DNA from 3 places in the Streptomyces formicae genome. Region 3 is predicted to be linked to each of the others. Evidence: riboswitches for the same ligand, from Rfam matches in the RefSeq annotation. Region 3 holds a riboswitch; each other region holds the start of a gene.

Region 1 (5,465 bases), 3.4 Mb from region 3:
CTGGTTGTACTTGGCGACGCGGTCCGAGCGGGCCGGGGCGCCGGTCTTGATCTGACCGCAGTTCACGGCGACCGCGAGGTCGGCGATGGTGACGTCCTCGGTCTCGCCGGAGCGGTGGGACATCATGCACTTGAAGCCGTTGCGCTGGGCCATCTCGACGGCGTCCAGGGTCTCGGTCAGCGAACCGATCTGGTTGACCTTGACGAGCAGGGCGTTGGCGGAGCCCTCCTCGATGCCGCGGGCCAGGCGCTCCGGGTTGGTGACGAAGAGGTCGTCGCCGACGATCTGGACCTTGTCGCCCAGGCGCTCGGTGATGACGTTCCAGCCGGCCCAGTCGTCCTCGTACAGCGGGTCCTCGATGGAGACCAGCGGGTACGCGGAGACGAGCTCCTCGTAGTACTCGGTCATCTCGGCGGCCGAGCGGGACTTGCCCTCGAACTCGTACTTGCCGTCCTTGTAGAACTCGGACGCGGCGACGTCGAGCGCCAGGCCGATCTGCTCGCCGGGGACGTAACCGGCCTGCTTGATGGCCTCGATGATGAGGTCGAGCGCGGCGCGGTTCGACTCCAGGTTCGGGGCGAAGCCGCCCTCGTCGCCCAGGCCGGTGGAGAGGCCCTTGGTCTTCAGCACCTTCTTGAGGGTGTGGTAGACCTCGGCGCCCCAGCGAAGGGCCTCGGAGAAGGACTCCGCGCCGATCGGGGCGATCATGAACTCCTGGATGTCGACGTTGGAGTCGGCGTGCGACCCACCGTTCAGGATGTTCATCATCGGGACGGGCAGCAGGTGCGCGTTCGGGCCGCCGAGGTAGCGGAACAGCGGCAGGTCGCTGGCCTCGGAGGCGGCGTGCGCGACGGCGAGGGAGACGCCGAGGATGGCGTTGGCGCCGAGCGAGCCCTTGTTGTCGGTGGCGTCCAGGTCGAACATGGCCTGGTCGATCAGGCGCTGCTCGGTGGCGTCGTAGCCGACGAGCTCCGGGCCGATCTGCTCGATGACGGCGAGGACGGCCTTCTCGACACCCTTGCCCTGGTAACGGTTGGGGTCACCGTCACGGAGTTCGATGGCCTCGAAGGCACCGGTGGAGGCACCGGACGGAACGGCGGCACGACCCGTGCTGCCGTCGTCGAGGCCGACCTCGACCTCGACCGTGGGGTTGCCTCGGGAGTCCAGGATTTCCCGGGCTACGACGACGTCGATGGACGGCACGAGCATCTCCTTCTGGGATATGACGCATTTACGCGGGGCCGCTTCAGCCCTGCGTCTCACGAGCCTAACGGGCTCCGGGGCTTCCACCAGCCGACCGCCCGTCCCGTGGGACGGGCGGGGGCCCAAATACCCGGGAAACGGGACGGAAGGCCGTGTTTCTACTGGCCGGTAGCTCGCTAGGGGCGAACACGGCCGGGGCCGGTCCCGGGGGTCTCGGGGGGGGCGGTCGCGGAGGCAGGATCCGGACATGGCCCCGCCCCGGTGCGTACGGGGGATACGCGCACCGGGGCGGGGAGCCCGTGGGGACGGGGGGGGTGGCCGTGCGTCCGCCGAAGCACGGCCGGGGGGCCTGTGACGGCCGGGTGGGGCCTCTACTTGAGGTGCAGCTGCTGGCCCGGGTAGATGAAGTCGGCGTCGTCGATGATGTCGCCGTTGAGCTTGTAGACCTTCTGCCAGCCGCCCTTGACCTCGTGCGACTCGGCGATCTTGGAGAGGGTGTCGCCGGACTTGACCTTGTACTCGCCGTCGCCCTTCTTGACCGTCTTGCCGGTCGGGGTCTCGACGGTCTTCTTCTTGGTCTCGGTCTGCGGCGTGGGCTGCGGCTTCGGCGCGGCCTGCGGGGCCTGCTGCTGCGGGGCGGCCTGCTGCTGCGTCTTCTGCGGCTGCGGCTTGGCCTGCTGCTGCGGGGCCTGCTGCTGCGAGCCGCCACCGTTGTACGCGGCACCGGAGAGACCGACGCCACAGCTCGGCCAGGCACCCTTGCCCTGGCCCGCGAGGACCTTCTCGGCGATCTCGATCTGCTGGGCCTTGGAGGCCTTGTCGGCGGTCGGCGCGTACTTCGTACCGCCGTACGCGGCCCAGGTGGACGGCGAGAACTGCACGCCACCCTGGTAGCCGTTGCCGGTGTTGATGGACCAGTTGCCGCCGGACTCGCACTGGGCGACGGCGTCCCACTCGGCGCCGGTGGCGGCGGAGGCCGAACCAGCGGCCATCAGCGGGGCCGCCACGGCGGCACCGGTGACACCGGCGAGCGTGACGACACGGGTGGCCTTGGACGGGCGGCGGTGCTTGCCCTTGCTGGAAAACAGCATGAGTTGATCCCCTCACCGACGCCTGCGAGGTGAGCTGTCGGGTTCGGGCCGATGTGGTTGCCCGGCCGCACTCCCTCGAGTGCGACTTAACCCCTAGCCGTTTCCCTCCGTCTCACGACCGCTCAGCCTCTCGGCTGCTCGGCCCCTCAACGGACGGGCCCGGCACTTACCTTGGGTCCCCCGCTCCTGCCTACGGCGCTCAAAGCGACGACTGTTCCCGTCCGGCCGTTGGCAGGATTCGGCGTACCGACCGGCGGGGCTCACCAGTGGCGAGCGGTGACGACCGTAGACACGCGGTCGCCGGAATTTCAAAGACGATCAGGGCTTCTGAGACCCATCTCTCACTCGCGCCAAACCGGACATACGACGCGAAGACCCCGCCCGACTCTTCGTCAACTTCCCTTACTTTTCGCCCAAATCGAGGCTCTGACCGGGGAGAATGAGGTCCGGGTCGTCGCCGACGGTCTTCTTGTTCTCGGCATAGAGCGTGGGCCAGCCACCGTCGACGCCGAGGTCGTCCGCGATCACCGAGAGGTTGTCGCCGGAGCGGACCGTGTACGTCCCCTCGGCCGTCTTCCCCGAGCGGTCGCCGCCGCGCGAGGCGTGCCGTCCGGTGCGGTCCTTGCCGTCGCCTCCGGAGGGCCGCTCGTCGGCGCTGTCGCCCCGGTGGCGGCCGGGGGCGGAGTCGTCGGAGGGGGCGGTGGAGTCCTCGGGCTCGGGCGAAGTACTGCCCTTCTCTCCGGACTTGCCGGAGTCGCCCGCGTCGCCCTTGCCGTCCGTCTCGTCCTTGTCGCTCTTGTCGCCCTTGCCCGGCTTGTCGTGATCCTTGTCTCTCGACGCGTCGGACGTGTCGGACGCGTCGGAGGGGTCGGCCGGGTCGGACGGGTCTACGGAGTCCGAGGAGTCCGAGGAGTCCCCGGAAGGCTTGTCGGAGGGCTTACCGGAAGGCTTCTCCGACGGCTTCTCCGAAGGCTTGTCGGAGGACTTCTCGCCCGTCTTGTCCTTCCCGTCGGACCCGGGGTCCGCGGAGTCGGAGGGGACGGGTGTCAACGGTGCGCCCGGGTCGACGTCGGCGGCCGCGCCGTCATCGGTGAGACCGGCGATCGGGGCACAGCTCGGCCAGGCGGCGGGCCCCTTGTCGTCGAGGACCTTCTCGGCGACGGCGATCTGCTGCGACTTGGACGCCTGGTCGGCGCTCGGCGCGTAGTCCAGACCGCCGTAGTTCTCCCACATCTCCTGGGAGAACTGGATTCCGCCGTAGTACCCGTTGCCCGGGTTGGCGCTCCACGCGCCGCCGCTCTCGCACTCGGCGAGCTTGTCCCACGTCGCGGTGTCGGCGGCGCTCGCGCTCGTCGCGCCGAGCAGCGGGATGGCGATGGCGGATCCGGTGACTCCTGCCGCGACGATGAGGGCCGGGGCTTGGCGGGGGCGTCGGTGACGACCATTGCCGGAGAGCATGCGGTTGCCTTTCACGAGACTAATGCGGCGACAGGGGCACCGGGTGCCCGAGTCGACGTGAACGTAGTCGCACTCGAACGCTTGTCACAAGTCGATGCAGCGGAGATCACGTGAAAGTCACAGTCTTGACGCCCCGTCAGCTGAGGCTCAGTCGGACACCGTTCTCTGTGCGGGTGCGAACTCCACGGGCAGCGTCCGCAGTCCCCGCATGATCAGCCCGCCACGCCACCGCAAATCGGCAGGATCCACCGCGAGTTGCAGGTCGGGAAGGCGTCGCAGGAGCGTCGCGAGGGCGGTCTGCCCCTCCAGACGGGCGAGCGGGGCGCCCAGGCAGTAGTGGATTCCGTGCCCGTATCCGAGGTGCTGGTTGTCACGCCGGGACAGGTCCAGGGTGTCGGGCTCGGCGAACCGCGCGGGGTCGCGGTCGGCGGCCGCGAGCACCACGAGGACGGGGTCGCCCGCGGCGATGTCCTGCCCGCCGACGGTCAGCGCCTCGGTGGCGAACCGCCACGTGGCGAGCTCGACGGGCCCGTCGAAGCGCAGCAGTTCCTCGACGCCGGTCTCCAGGAGGTCGGTGTCTCCCTCTTCCAGCGCGCGCTGGAGCCGCTCGCGCTGCTCGGGGTGGGTGAGCAGCGCGTACATGCCGTTGCCGATGAGGTTGACCGTCGTCTCGAACCCGGCGAAGAGCAGGATGAAGGCCATCGCGGCGGCCTCGTTCTCCGTGAGGTGCTCGCCGTGGTCGGAGGCGCGGATGAGGCCGGAGATGAGGTCGTCGCCCGGGTCGAGCCGCTTCCTGTGGATCAGCTCGGCGAGGTAGCCGCGCATCTTCTTCACGGACCGGGCGACACCGCCCCTCGGCCCGCCGCCGTGCCGGATCATCATGCCCGCCCAGTCGCGGAAGTCGTCCTGGTCCTCGCGCGGGACGCCGAGCAGGTCGCAGATGGCGTAGATGGGGAGCGGGAAGGCGAACTCGTGGATGAGGTCGGCTTCGCCCTTCTCCGCGAAGGCGTCGATGAACGCGTCCGTCAGCTCCTGCACGCGCGGTGCGAACTCGGCGACGCGGCGCGGCGTGAACGCCTTCGACACGAGCCGCCGCAGCCGGGTGTGGTCCGGCGGGTCGATGTTCAGCAGATGCGTCATGAGGTTGGCGCCGCGCTCGCCCGGGATCCCCGTCTTGCTCTTCGCGTGCGCGGGCTCGTCGTGGTGCGCCGGGTTCTTGCTGAGCCGCTGGTCGGCGAGGGCCTGCTTGGCGTCCGCGTACCGGGTGACCAGCCAGGCGTCCACCCCGCTGGGGAGCGTGGTGCGGTGCACGGGCGAGTTCTCGCGCAGCCAGGCGTACGCGGGGTAGGGGTCGGTGGCGAACTCCCAGGTGAAGAGTTCTGGCCCCTGGGCCTCGGACGGGGTCTGCTGGTCGTCCGTCGGCGCGGACGGGGGCGGGAACGCGGACGGGGCGGGCTTTTCGGTCACTCCTTGACGGTATCCGGACCCATGCGGGGTCCCGACCGCAGGTGAGCGAGGGTCGCGGCGGCCTTCTTGTCGCCCTGCGCGGTGGCCCGCGCGAGCCAGCGCTCCGCGCGGTCGAAGTGCAGCCGGGCCAGGGCGCTCGCCGCCCAGCGGTTGCCGTCGGCCGCGGCCATCTCCAGGTACCGGGTGGCTTCCGTGTACTCGCCGAGCTCCACGAGGTCCTGCCCGACGGTCAGCGCGTTGCTCCGG
Region 2 (5,465 bases), 5.2 Mb from region 3:
CGCCGGGCCCGCGCCGGACTCGACGATGGTCCGCAGCTCCTCCATCAGCGTGTTGAAACGCCTGACGGCATTGGTCGACCTGGCGGCCATGCCGTACGCCTCGTCGACGCGGCGCAGCGCCTGCGGGAAGGAGATCTTCTCGCGCTGGGACAGCGCGTCGATCATCGCCTCGGCGCGGTCGCCGATGCCTCGCTTGGGGACGTTGAGGATGCGCCGCAGCGGCACCGCGTCCTCGGGGTTGGCGAGCACGCGCAGGTACGCGAGGACGTCCCTGACCTCCTTGCGCTCGTAGAAGCGCACGCCGCCGACGACCTTGTAGGGCAGGCCGACGCGGATGAAGATCTCTTCGAAGACACGGGACTGCGCGTTCGTACGGTAGAAGATCGCGACGTCGCCCGCCTTCGCGTCGCCCGCGTCGGTGAGCCGGTCGATCTCGTCGGCGACGAACTGCGCCTCGTCGTGCTCGGTGTCCGCGACGTATCCCGTGATGCGCGCGCCCGCGCCCTGGTTGGTCCACAGGTTCTTCGGGCGGCGGCTCTCGTTCCGCTCGATGACCGCGTTCGCGGCGGTCAGGATCGTCTGCGTGGAGCGGTAGTTCTGCTCCAGGAGGATCGTCGTCGCGTCCGTGTAGTCCTCCTCGAACTGGAGGATGTTGCGGATGGTGGCGCCGCGGAAGGCGTAGATCGACTGGTCCGCGTCACCCACCACACAGAGCTCGCCGGGGTCGTCGCCCTCGCCTCCGGAGGGGCCGACCAGCTCGCGCACCAAGGCGTACTGCGCGTGGTTGGTGTCCTGGTACTCGTCGACCATGACGTGCCGGAAGCGGCGCCTGTAGTGCTCGGCGACGTCGGGGAAGGCGCGCAGGAGGTGGACCGTCGTCATGATCAGGTCGTCGAAGTCCAGTGCGTTCGCCTCGCGGAGGCGGGACTGGTACATCGCGTAGGCCTGGGCGAGGGTCTTCTCGAAGCCGTCGGCGGCCTGGCCCGCGAAGTCCTCCTCGTCGATCAGCTCGTTCTTCAGGTTGGAGATCTTGGCGCTGAAGGACTTCGGCGGGAACTTCTTCGGGTCGAGGTCCAGATCGCGGCAGACCAGGGCCATCAGACGCTTGGAGTCCGCGGCGTCGTAGATCGAGAAGGAGGACGTGAAGCCCAGCTTCTTGTACTCGCGGCGCAGGATGCGGACGCAGGCGCTGTGGAACGTCGACACCCACATCGCGTTCGCCCGGGGGCCGACGAGCTGCTCGACGCGCTCCTTCATCTCGCCCGCGGCCTTGTTCGTGAAGGTGATCGCGAGGATCTGGCCGGGGTGGGCGCCGCGCTCGGCGAGGAGGTACGCGATGCGGTGGGTCAGCACGCGGGTCTTGCCGGAACCGGCACCGGCGACGATGAGCAGCGGGGAGCCCGCGTGCACGACGGCCGCGCGCTGGTTCTCGTTGAGACCGTCGAGAAGCGTCGCCGGGTCGATGACCGGGCGCGGGGCACCACCGCGGTAGTGCGTGTCCCGGGTCATGGGCGCGTCGAACTTCCCGTCGAACAGATCGTCCGGAACGGGCTCCGGAGCGGTGTCCTCGGGTGGCGGCGGGGGCTCTTCGTCCGCGGCCCGTGAGGGCTGCAGGTCCGCCAGGAAGCTGTCATCAAAGAGGCTGCTCATCGCCTCCCGAGTCTAGGCGGCCCCACTGACAACCCGCCCCGGGTTCCGGCCACCTCCGCCCGATGACGTCCCGCCCCCGGGCGGTCACGCTCCGCTTTCGCGCGGCATGCCCCCATCGGGCGCTTCGAAAAGTCACGAAAATGTATCGGGCATATCGAACATCAACCTTCACACGGGCCACACGAGTTGGCTAGCGTGCTGCGCGGGCTGCTCGTCCCCCCACCGGCGAACCCCGCCGGGAACGGGTGGCCTCCGCCGAGTTCGACATGGTCGGAGCCGGGGACCCACCAAGACCTTGGGGTGAATCGGCCCCGTACGAAGCACGACGTACGGGACCGTAGGGCAACCTTCCGGATCGTCCGCCCGAACCCGACAGCTAACCCGGTAGGCGGTCTACGGAAGGAGTCGCCTCTCTTGGCGTCGCACCGCAAGCCGCGGACCCGGGCAGCCGGTAAACGCACGGCCCCCGCCATCGGCATCACCACGGCCGCCCTCACCTCGGTGGCACTCCTGTCGCAGAGCGCGCAGGCGGCCCCCTCAGCGCCGACGAAGCCCAGCCTCGAAGAAGTGCAGAAGAAGGTCGACGACCTCTACCACCAGGCGGGCGTGGCCACCCAGAAGTACAACTCGGCCAAGGAGAAGACCGGCAAGCAGCGCAAGAAGGTCGACCATCTCCTGGACGACGTGGCCAAGCGCACCGAGAAGCTGAACGAGGCCCGCCAGGAGCTCGGCTCCTTCGCCGCCGCGCAGTACCGCACCGGCGCCGTCTCCGAGACGGCGACGATGATGCTCGCCAACGATCCGCAGGGCTACTTCGACCAGAACCACCTGTCGGACCGGCTCACCGAGCGCCAGAAGAAGGCGGTCGACGACTACCAGACCGAGCAGGTCTCGGCGACGAAGCAGCGCACGAAGGCGGCGAAGAGCCTCAAGACGCTGACCGACTCGCGGGACGACCTCAGGACGAGCAAGCGGACCGTCCAGAAGAAGCTGGGCGAGGCCCGCAAGCTCCTGTCGGAGCTGACCGCGGAGGAGAAGGCCAGGCTCGCGTCGATCGAGCGAAAGAAGGAGCAGGAGGCCAAGCGCAAGGCCGAGGAGCTGGCCCGCAAGCAGGCCGCCGAGGCGGAGCGCGAGCGCAAGGCGGAAGAGGCGGCCCAGAAGGAGAAGCAGAAGGAGAAGGACGGGGGCCAGGACTCCGGTTCCGGCTCGGGTTCCGGCTCCGGATCGGGCTCGGGCACCGGTTCGGGCTCGGGGAGCACGGACGGCAGCTACGCCACCAAGGCCGCGAAGGTGATCGACTTCGCCGAGGCCCAGATCGGCAAGCCGTACGTCTGGGGCGCGACGGGCCCCGACTCCTACGACTGCTCCGGGCTCACCCAGGACGCGTGGAAGGCCGCCGGGATCTCCCTGCCGCGCACCACGTGGGACCAGGTGAAGGTCGGCACGACGGTGAAGACGGCCGACGCCAAGCCGGGCGACCTGGTCTTCTTCTACGACGACATCAGCCACGTCGGGATCTACATCGGCAACGGCAAGATGATCCACGCCCCGAAGCCGGGCGCGAACGTCCGCGTCGAGTCGATCTACTACATGCCGATCCACAGCGTGGTGCGTCCCGCCTGAGTACGGCCTGAGTACGGAAGGGGCCGATCGGCGAGGTCTCAGGGTGCGGGTGGGTCTTGGGCGGACAGTTCTTCGGCCAGTTCCATACAGCGCAGGCGGGCCGGGGAGAAGTCGTAGGGCATCTTGCCCGTGGCTTCGAGGACGCTCATGGAGTCGGCCTGCCGCCCGCCTGAGCCGAGGTCGGCCTCGTCCTCGCCGTCAGCGGCGGTAGCAGGGTGCAGGGCGTCCCAGGCGTCGAAGAGGGCGTCGTCGTCCGCGGCCAGGCCGGACTCCTCGATGACGGCGTAGAGGGCGTTCTCGAAGGCGTGCCGCTCGACGGCCACTTGAGCCACCCGTGGATCGTCGACGGCGACGCTGTCGTCGAGCGCCTCCTCGGCGTCCTCGATGCGGTCGGATTCCTTCCGCAGAGCGGGATGCGTGGCCAGGGCGATGAAGCGGGTGGCCTGGACGGCCGCGCCGAGCGGACCGAAGATCCGCTCGGTGACCAGCAGACCGTCCAGGTCCGCCTGGCGCAGGGAGCCCTCCGGCAGGTCCTTGAGGCGTGCGGTGACGAAGTCGGAGAGCAGGCCCGTCCGGCTGCCCTCGGTGCGCATCCGCCGCACGGCGGCCCGTTGCCGCCGCACTTCCGCCTCCTGCTCGGCGAGGGTTTCCTCCAGCCGCTCCAGGACGCCCGCGATGCCGTCTCCGCCGTCCCCGCCGTCCGCCCCGGCAGAGGCGGTGTCGGTGGTGAAGGCGTCGCGGATGTCGTCCAGGGCGATCCCGGCGTCGGCGGTCTTGCGGATCCACAGCAGGCGGATCATGTCCTCGTACCCGTAGCGGCGACGGCCGTCGCCGCCCCGCTCGGGCTCGGGGAGCAGACCGATCTCGTGGTAGTGGCGAATCGCTCGTGGCGTGCTGCCGACGAAGGCCGCCGCGTCCCCGATCTTGACCTGGCGGGGCGGCGTGAAAGACGAACGCATGAGCCGGGGCCTTTCCTCAAGGGATCGGGACGTAGGGATCAGGCAAGTAGTAATCGGGCAAGCAGTGATCGGGGCGCAGGTCCACCGCACCACATGCCGCTACGGAAGGTGCAACCCCGGCCGACCGAAAAGCACCCTCTACGCGAAGCACCCTCTACGCGCGCGTGGCCCGCATCCTCCAGGGGATGCGGGCCACGCGCGCGTAGAGGGCGGAAAACTCAGGTCCAGAGCACCGCGATGAAGATGTTCGCCACGGTCAGCAGACCCACCGCCCCGAACATCCCCTTGTCGACCTTCTCCTCGTCCCGCTTCACATAGACCAGCGCGAGGATCACGATCAGCACGGCCATCTTGATGCCGATCTTGAGGTTGTTGACCGGGTTGTCGTCCGCCTGGTTCAGGCCGACCAGGACGACACCGGTGACGAGCATGGTCAGCGCGCCGTGCAGCATCGCGGGGCTGAAGCGGGCGGTGCCCTGGCCCATCTGCTTCATCTGGGTCAGGAAGCCGCCCAGGAGCGAGGCGATGCCGATGATGTGCAGGCCGACGAAGAGATGGATGAGTACGTCCATGAGCCGGAGCCTAACCGGGGCCTGTTTTCCCCGGGACGGCCGGTCCCTTATCACCGCCAGGCGAGCCGTCGGGGCACAAACGTCACATCGGTCATAGAGCCATGTGAAGTGGGTGTTCAAGGGCGATTCGCGCGATCACATTCAGTCACCGTGCTGTCCACATCCTCCACTTCCGCGCAATCCCTCACCAGGCCGTGACGGTCAGGTTTAGCGTCCTCCACCAGGTGACCGGCTCCCCACCGCCGCCCGGACCCGGGGCGGCAGTCGGCCACCACCGCCGAGGAACCGGCGGCGGTCCGCTCCCCCTGTGCGGGCCGCCGCCGGACACGTGAGGAGCTCCACTTCGTGTCAGCGCACCGCAAGCCCAAGCAGCGCTCGCTCAGCGGAAACACCGCTCGCACGGCCGTCACCATCGCCCTCGCCGGGGCCGCGTCGGCGACCGCGTTCGACGGCGTGGGGCACGCGGAACCCCGCCTCAGCCCCGCCGAGGTGAAGTCCAAGGTCGACTCGCTCTACCGCGAGGCGGAGATCGCCACCGAGAAGTACAACGGCGCGAAGGAGAAGGCCGAGAAGGCCGAGAAGTCCCTCGGAGTGCTGCGCGACGAGGCGGCCCGCAGGACGGAGAAGCTCAACTCCGCCCGCGACGAGATCGGTTCGTACG
Region 3 (5,465 bases):
ACGTCCTGCCCGAGTTCACCGAGCGCACGAGTTCGGGGACGCGGACCCTCGATCCGTACTCCAAGCTCCTCGAAGAGCGGATCGTCTTCCTCGGCACTCCCATCGACGAGACGTCGGCGAACGACGTGATGGCGCAGTTCATGCACCTCGAGCACCAGGCGCCGGAGCGTGACATCTCGCTGTACATCAACTCCCCCGGCGGCTCGTTCAGCGCGATGACCGCCCTGTACGACACGATCCAGTTCGTCACCTGTGACGTGGAGACGACCTGTCTGGGGCAGGCGGCGTCATCCGCCGCCGTGCTGCTCGCCGCGGGCACGCCCGGCAAGCGCTTCGCGCTGCCCGGCGCGCGCGTGCTCATCCACCAGCCGTCCATCGGCGAGCCGGTCCGCGGGCAGGCGAGCGACCTCGCGATCCAGGCCGACGAGATCCTGCGCACCCGGCGGCTCCTGGAGGAACTGCTCGTACGGCACACCGGACAGAGCCCCGAGCGGATCAGCGCCGACATCGAGCGGGACAAGATCCTCGATGCCCCCACGGCCGTCGAGTACGGCCTGGTGGACGGCATCATCCCGAGCCGCAAGAGCACACTGTCCGCGCACGACGGGAGGTGAGCCCGACATGCTTCCCCACCTCCCGCCCCTGCCCGCGCTGACGCGCGCCGAGGCCGAGTTGGTCGACCGCTACCTCGAAGTCGTCGACCTGGTGGGCCGGATCAACCCGGCAAGGGGCGAACTCACCTACGGAGGACTGCGCGCGGCCCAGGCCCTGGTGACCAGCGCGAAGGACCTGCGGGACGCGCTGACCCTGATGCACCGGCGCGGCGAGAGCGAAGTGCACGCGCCCACGCTGGCCCGCGCGCTGCGCGTGCTCGACGGCGAGCGAAGGACCCGCCGCGTCACCGTGCCACCCCCGTCACAGAGTTGATCACGCCCCTCGGCCAGACCCCTGTGGCTATGCGCCCGTTGACCGCCACCGAAGGCCCGAAACCCGTCGCGCCGCACTCTCCGGAACGTCCGGAGCCGTGTTGAAACGGACCAGACGAGCTACCCCGAACGGCGTAGCGAAGGGTCCGCCAAGGCGTGGTCGAGAGTTGCGTCAGAGGTGTACGAGGAGTGCGGAACGGACCATTCCGGTGCTGGTCGAACCGTCGTCGGCCACCCGGACGGCTGCCCCTTTCGGGCGGTGTCCACCTGAACGGGTCAGTCGTGAGGAGCCTCACAAAACGCCGTTTCGGCTCGGTTTTTTCGCCCTTGTCGGGTCAAGATCCTCTCCGACGACAAGCCCCCGCCACAGCGGCGGGGCGGTCCGGGCGGACGCCGAGTCCTGCCGCCACCCGGATGACCGGTCGACATCGGTGCAACGGCAGGAGTGGAGGACCCAAGCACGGCGGGCCCGTCCGGAAGGTCCGGACGACGCGCCCTTGGGGTGAAGCCGCAGAGCACGACGCGGCCGGGCATCTTCGCCTGCCCGAACCCGACAGGTCATCTTTCACAGGCGGCTGACGAAGGGTTGCGCATGACTGCGCTGAATCATGTTCCGTCGCTGCTCAGCAGGACGGGGGCCGCTTCGGCCCTCACGCTCGCCGTCGTAGGCGGCACCGTGGTGGCCCCCGGGCTCACCGGGGAAGCGCAAGCGGCCACTCACGGGACGAAGGCGCTCAAGATCGCGGCTTCCAAGAAGGGCTCCCCCTACCGCTACGGCGCGGCGGGACCCAACCGGTTCGACTGCTCGGGCCTGACGCTCTACTCGTTCAAGAAGACGGGCAAGAAACTGCCGCGCACCGCCGCCGCGCAGTACAACAAGACCAAGCACATCTCCAAGTCCCAGCGGACCCGCGGCGACCTGGTGTTCTTCCACTCCGGAAGGAACGTCTACCACGTCGGGATCTACGCGGGTAACGGCCGCATCTGGCACGCGCCCAAGCGGAACACCGTGGTGCGCCTGGAGAAGATCTGGTCCAAGAGCGTCTGGTACGGCCGGGTCCGCTGACCCTCGCCGCGACCGTCCTGTCCCCCGAGCACTCCGGAGTGCTCGGGGGTCAGGCCAGAACGGGCTCCACCAGGAGCACCAGACCCAGCACGCCGAGCGCGACACCGGTGACCGCCTCGATGGCACGGGCCGTACGGGGCCTGCGCAGCCACCTGCCGAGCCGGTCGACGAGCAGGGCCACCGCCGGGAACCACAGCAGGGCGAGCGCCACCACGATGGACGCGAGCAGCAAGGTCCTGGGCATCGCGGGACTGCCCGCGGGCACGAACTGGGGCAGCACGCTCAGGAACGTGATCGACGCCTTGGGGTTGAGGGCGTTGGTCAGGAAGCCTTCCCGCAGACCACCGGCCCGCGCCGTCAGCACGTCCTGCGCCGTCTCACGCGGTCGTGCCGCCGAGCGCAGCGCGCGATGGGCGAGGTACAGCACATAGGCGGCGCCGACCAGTTGGAGCGCCCGGAAGAGCGCGGGGACCGCGGCGAGCACCGCGGCGACGCCCGCGACCGCGAGGGCCGTGTGCACCAGGAGTCCGGCCGCGACCCCGATCGCACTGGCCACGCCCGCCCGCCGGGAGGCGAGGGAGTTGCGTACGACGACGGTGAAGTCGGCACCGGGCATGGCGACCATGCCCGCGGCGAACAGGGTGAAGGCGACCAGTTGTGCGTCCATGCCGCCCAGCCTGCCGGTCCCGAGCCTTCAACGGGTATGTGGAATATCCTGACCGTGACTTAAGCAGCCGTTTAGTCTCCGGGTCTGCGGGCCGGGATCCGGGTGGCCTGCCGCCGGAGCCGTACGCGCGCCCTTCGCGCCGCAAGGAGCTGCCATGTACGACCCCACGCGGCTCGCCGCACTCGTCGCGGTCTCCGAGGCCGGTTCGATCACCCGGGCCGCCGAGCGGCTCGGCTACACCGTGCCCGCCCTCTCGCAGCAACTGGCCAAGCTGGAGCGGGAGGCAGGGACGGCGCTGCTCGTACGCCATCACCGCGGGGCGCGGCTGACCGGCGCGGGCGAACTCCTGGCGGCCAGGGCCCGCCGGGTACTCGACGAGATGGAGCGCGCCCGGCACGAACTCGCGCAGCTCGCGGGCCTGTCGGGCGGCAGGCTCCGCGTCGGCACCTTCACGACCGCGGGCATCCATCTGCTGCCGCCCGTCCTGACCGCGTTCCGCAGGGCCCACCCGGACGTGGAACTGACCGTCGCGGGGTACGAACCGCCGTTCGGTGTCGCGGCGGTGGCGGCGGGCGAGGTCGATCTGGCTCTCACCCACGCCTACGAGCCCGCCGACGCGGTGCCGCTGCCCGCCGCCGTCTCCGCCGAGCGGATCCTCGTGGAGGAACTGGTCCTGGTGACGCAGCCGGGGCACGCCCTTGCGAGCGGCACGGCACGGCTGCCGCTGGAGGCCCTCGCCGGGCAGCCGCTGATCAGCATGGCGCCGACGCATCCGCCCCGACAGGCCGTGGAGCGGGCGCTCGCACGGGCCGGTGCGACGCCCTCGGTGCTGGTCGAAACGCCGGGCTACGCCCTGGTCTGCGCGCTGGTCAGCGCCGGGCTCGGCATCGCCGTGGTGCCGGAGATGGTGGCGCGGACCGCCGCCACCCCGGTCGGCACGCGCCTGCTGGAACCGGGCGACCTGCGGCGCACCATCTCCGTCGTCCACCGCACCGACGAGTCGACCGCCGCCGCGGACTCGTTCCGGGCGCTGCTGCGCGGGGCCTACGGCCGCTCAGTGGGCTGAGTCGGGGCGGGCGGGGTCAGCGGGCCGGGTCGCGGGGCCTGCCCTCGACCGGCGCCGTCCACGGCAGGGCGATCCAGACCGTCTTGCCGCCCTCCTCCGTGGGGCTGACGGACAGCCTGCCGCCGCACTCGGCGGCGAGCCAGCGGATGATCACCATGCCCCGGCCGTTGTCCTGCTGGACGGCGGCGGGCAGCCGCTTGGGGTAGCGGGGGTGGCTGTCGGTGACGCCGATCCGCAACTGTTCGTCCCGGTCGAGTTCGAGGCCCACGGTGAAGGTCGGCGACTGGCCGAGGGTGTGCTGCACGGCGTTCGTCGCGAGCTCGGAGACGATCAGCCTGATCGTGTCCGCCACGTCGGCCTCCGCGGGGAGGCCCCACTCCATGAGCACCCGCGAGACGTACTTGCGGGCCGCGGGGACCGAGGCGGGATCGCTCGGCAGGGTGACGGATGCTTCCTGGTGATCTGCCATGGCGACGCTGTCCCTTTCCCACCGGGACTGGTCTCGCCGACTCGTGGCGGATGACTCGAGGACAATCCCGGACTGGTGCTATCGCGCCAGCCTGCCACTCCTTGGCCGGTCACGGGTGGCGATCCACCGAGATGTGCATATATCTGTCGCTCGAAGCGGTGAACTCTGCAACGACAGACCGTATTTGGGCGGGACACCGGCACTTCCTCTACTGTCGCCTATTGCCCCCACCCAGCCGCCGCCTCACCGACGGCTCCGTCCGGAAGGAGACGGGCATGCAGTACGGGCCCGCGGTGCGTCGCCGCCAACTCGGCGCGGAATTGCGCACCCTGCGCGGCCTGGCCGGACTCACCAGCAGCGAGGCCGCGGCCAAGGTCGGCTGGCACCAGTCGAAGGTCAGCCGGATCGAGACGGGACGCAGCGGCGTGAAGGCCCCCGACGTGCGCCTGCTGCTCGAGGCGTACGACGTGAAGGACCCCCATCTCATCGAACGCCTGGCCGCGTTGGGCGGGTCCGACGAAGCGGGCGCGGGGCGTCACCACTGGTGGAAGGCCTACCGCGACCTGCTGCCCGCGACCTATCGCGACTTCATCAGCCTGGAATCGCAGGCGAGTTGGCTGCGCACCCTGGAAACCAGCGTCGTGCCCGGCCTGTTGCAGACCGCGGACTACGCCCGCGCGGTGACCAGGGCCGCGCTCGGCGGGCTGCCCGAGGAGCAGGTCAACGCCCTGGTGGAGGTGCGGCTCGCCCGCCAGGACGTACTGCGCGCGGATCCGCCGCTGCGGCTGAGCGTGGTGCTCGACGAGGCGGTGCTGCGCCGCCCGGTGGGCGGGGAACGGGTCTTCGCGGGGCAGCTCGCGCGGTTACGGGAGTCGGCACACCTGCCCCATGTGCGGCTTCAGGTACTGCCGTTCGCCGCCGGAGAGCACGTTGGCCTGATCGGGCCTTTCGTTATTTTCTCATTTCCGAACATTGCTGATCTGGATCTGGTTGTTCTCGACCATTTGACGAGTAGCCTCTACCTCGAACGGAAAGAAGACCTCCAGGCATACACGGAGGCCTTCAACTCCCTTCAGGAACAGGCGCTATCACCAGAGGACTCAACGGATTTCATCGCCGGGCTAGGCGGTGGCGCATAAGGAGGCACCATGACCGAACTGCCTCGACACCTACCTTCCAGCACCACACTGCACGGTGCGCGGTGGCAGCGCAGCAGCCGCAGTAATGGAATGAACAACTGTGTCGAGACGGCCACGCTCGACTCGGGTCCG

Evidence for each region. A riboswitch is a leader RNA that binds a small molecule or an ion and turns the genes downstream of it on or off. The one in region 3 is predicted to bind cyclic di-AMP.
Region 1: linked by a shared signal. The riboswitch ahead of KY5_RS16645 (transglycosylase family protein) and the one ahead of KY5_RS01875 (C40 family peptidase) in region 3 are both predicted to bind cyclic di-AMP.
Region 2: linked by a shared signal. The riboswitch ahead of KY5_RS24855 (C40 family peptidase) and the one ahead of KY5_RS01875 (C40 family peptidase) in region 3 are both predicted to bind cyclic di-AMP.

The regions. Positions count from the first base shown of each region.
Region 1 is NZ_CP022685.1:3,880,522-3,885,986, forward strand. It holds gene eno (phosphopyruvate hydratase) at 1-1,209, opposite strand, end outside; gene KY5_RS16645 (transglycosylase family protein) at 1,575-2,294, opposite strand; cyclic di-AMP (ydaO/yuaA leader) riboswitch at 2,299-2,502, opposite strand; gene KY5_RS16650 (transglycosylase family protein) at 2,697-3,752, opposite strand; gene KY5_RS16655 (cytochrome P450 family protein) at 3,900-5,219, opposite strand; gene KY5_RS16660 (hypothetical protein) at 5,216-5,465, opposite strand, start outside.
Region 2 is NZ_CP022685.1:5,681,060-5,686,524, reverse strand. It holds gene KY5_RS24860 (ATP-dependent DNA helicase) at 1-1,650, opposite strand, end outside; cyclic di-AMP (ydaO/yuaA leader) riboswitch at 1,894-2,057, shown strand; gene KY5_RS24855 (C40 family peptidase) at 2,065-3,273, shown strand; gene KY5_RS24850 (MerR family transcriptional regulator) at 3,312-4,232, opposite strand; gene KY5_RS24845 (hypothetical protein) at 4,451-4,804, opposite strand; gene KY5_RS24840 (C40 family peptidase) at 5,150-5,465, shown strand, end outside.
Region 3 is NZ_CP022685.1:448,495-453,959, forward strand. It holds gene KY5_RS01865 (ATP-dependent Clp protease proteolytic subunit) at 1-614, shown strand, start outside; gene KY5_RS01870 (hypothetical protein) at 622-927, shown strand; cyclic di-AMP (ydaO/yuaA leader) riboswitch at 1,337-1,515, shown strand; gene KY5_RS01875 (C40 family peptidase) at 1,519-1,992, shown strand; gene KY5_RS01880 (LysE family translocator) at 2,042-2,659, opposite strand; gene KY5_RS01885 (LysR family transcriptional regulator) at 2,814-3,725, shown strand; gene KY5_RS01890 (ATP-binding protein) at 3,742-4,194, opposite strand; gene KY5_RS01895 (helix-turn-helix domain-containing protein) at 4,470-5,333, shown strand; gene KY5_RS01900 (DUF397 domain-containing protein) at 5,343-5,465, shown strand, end outside.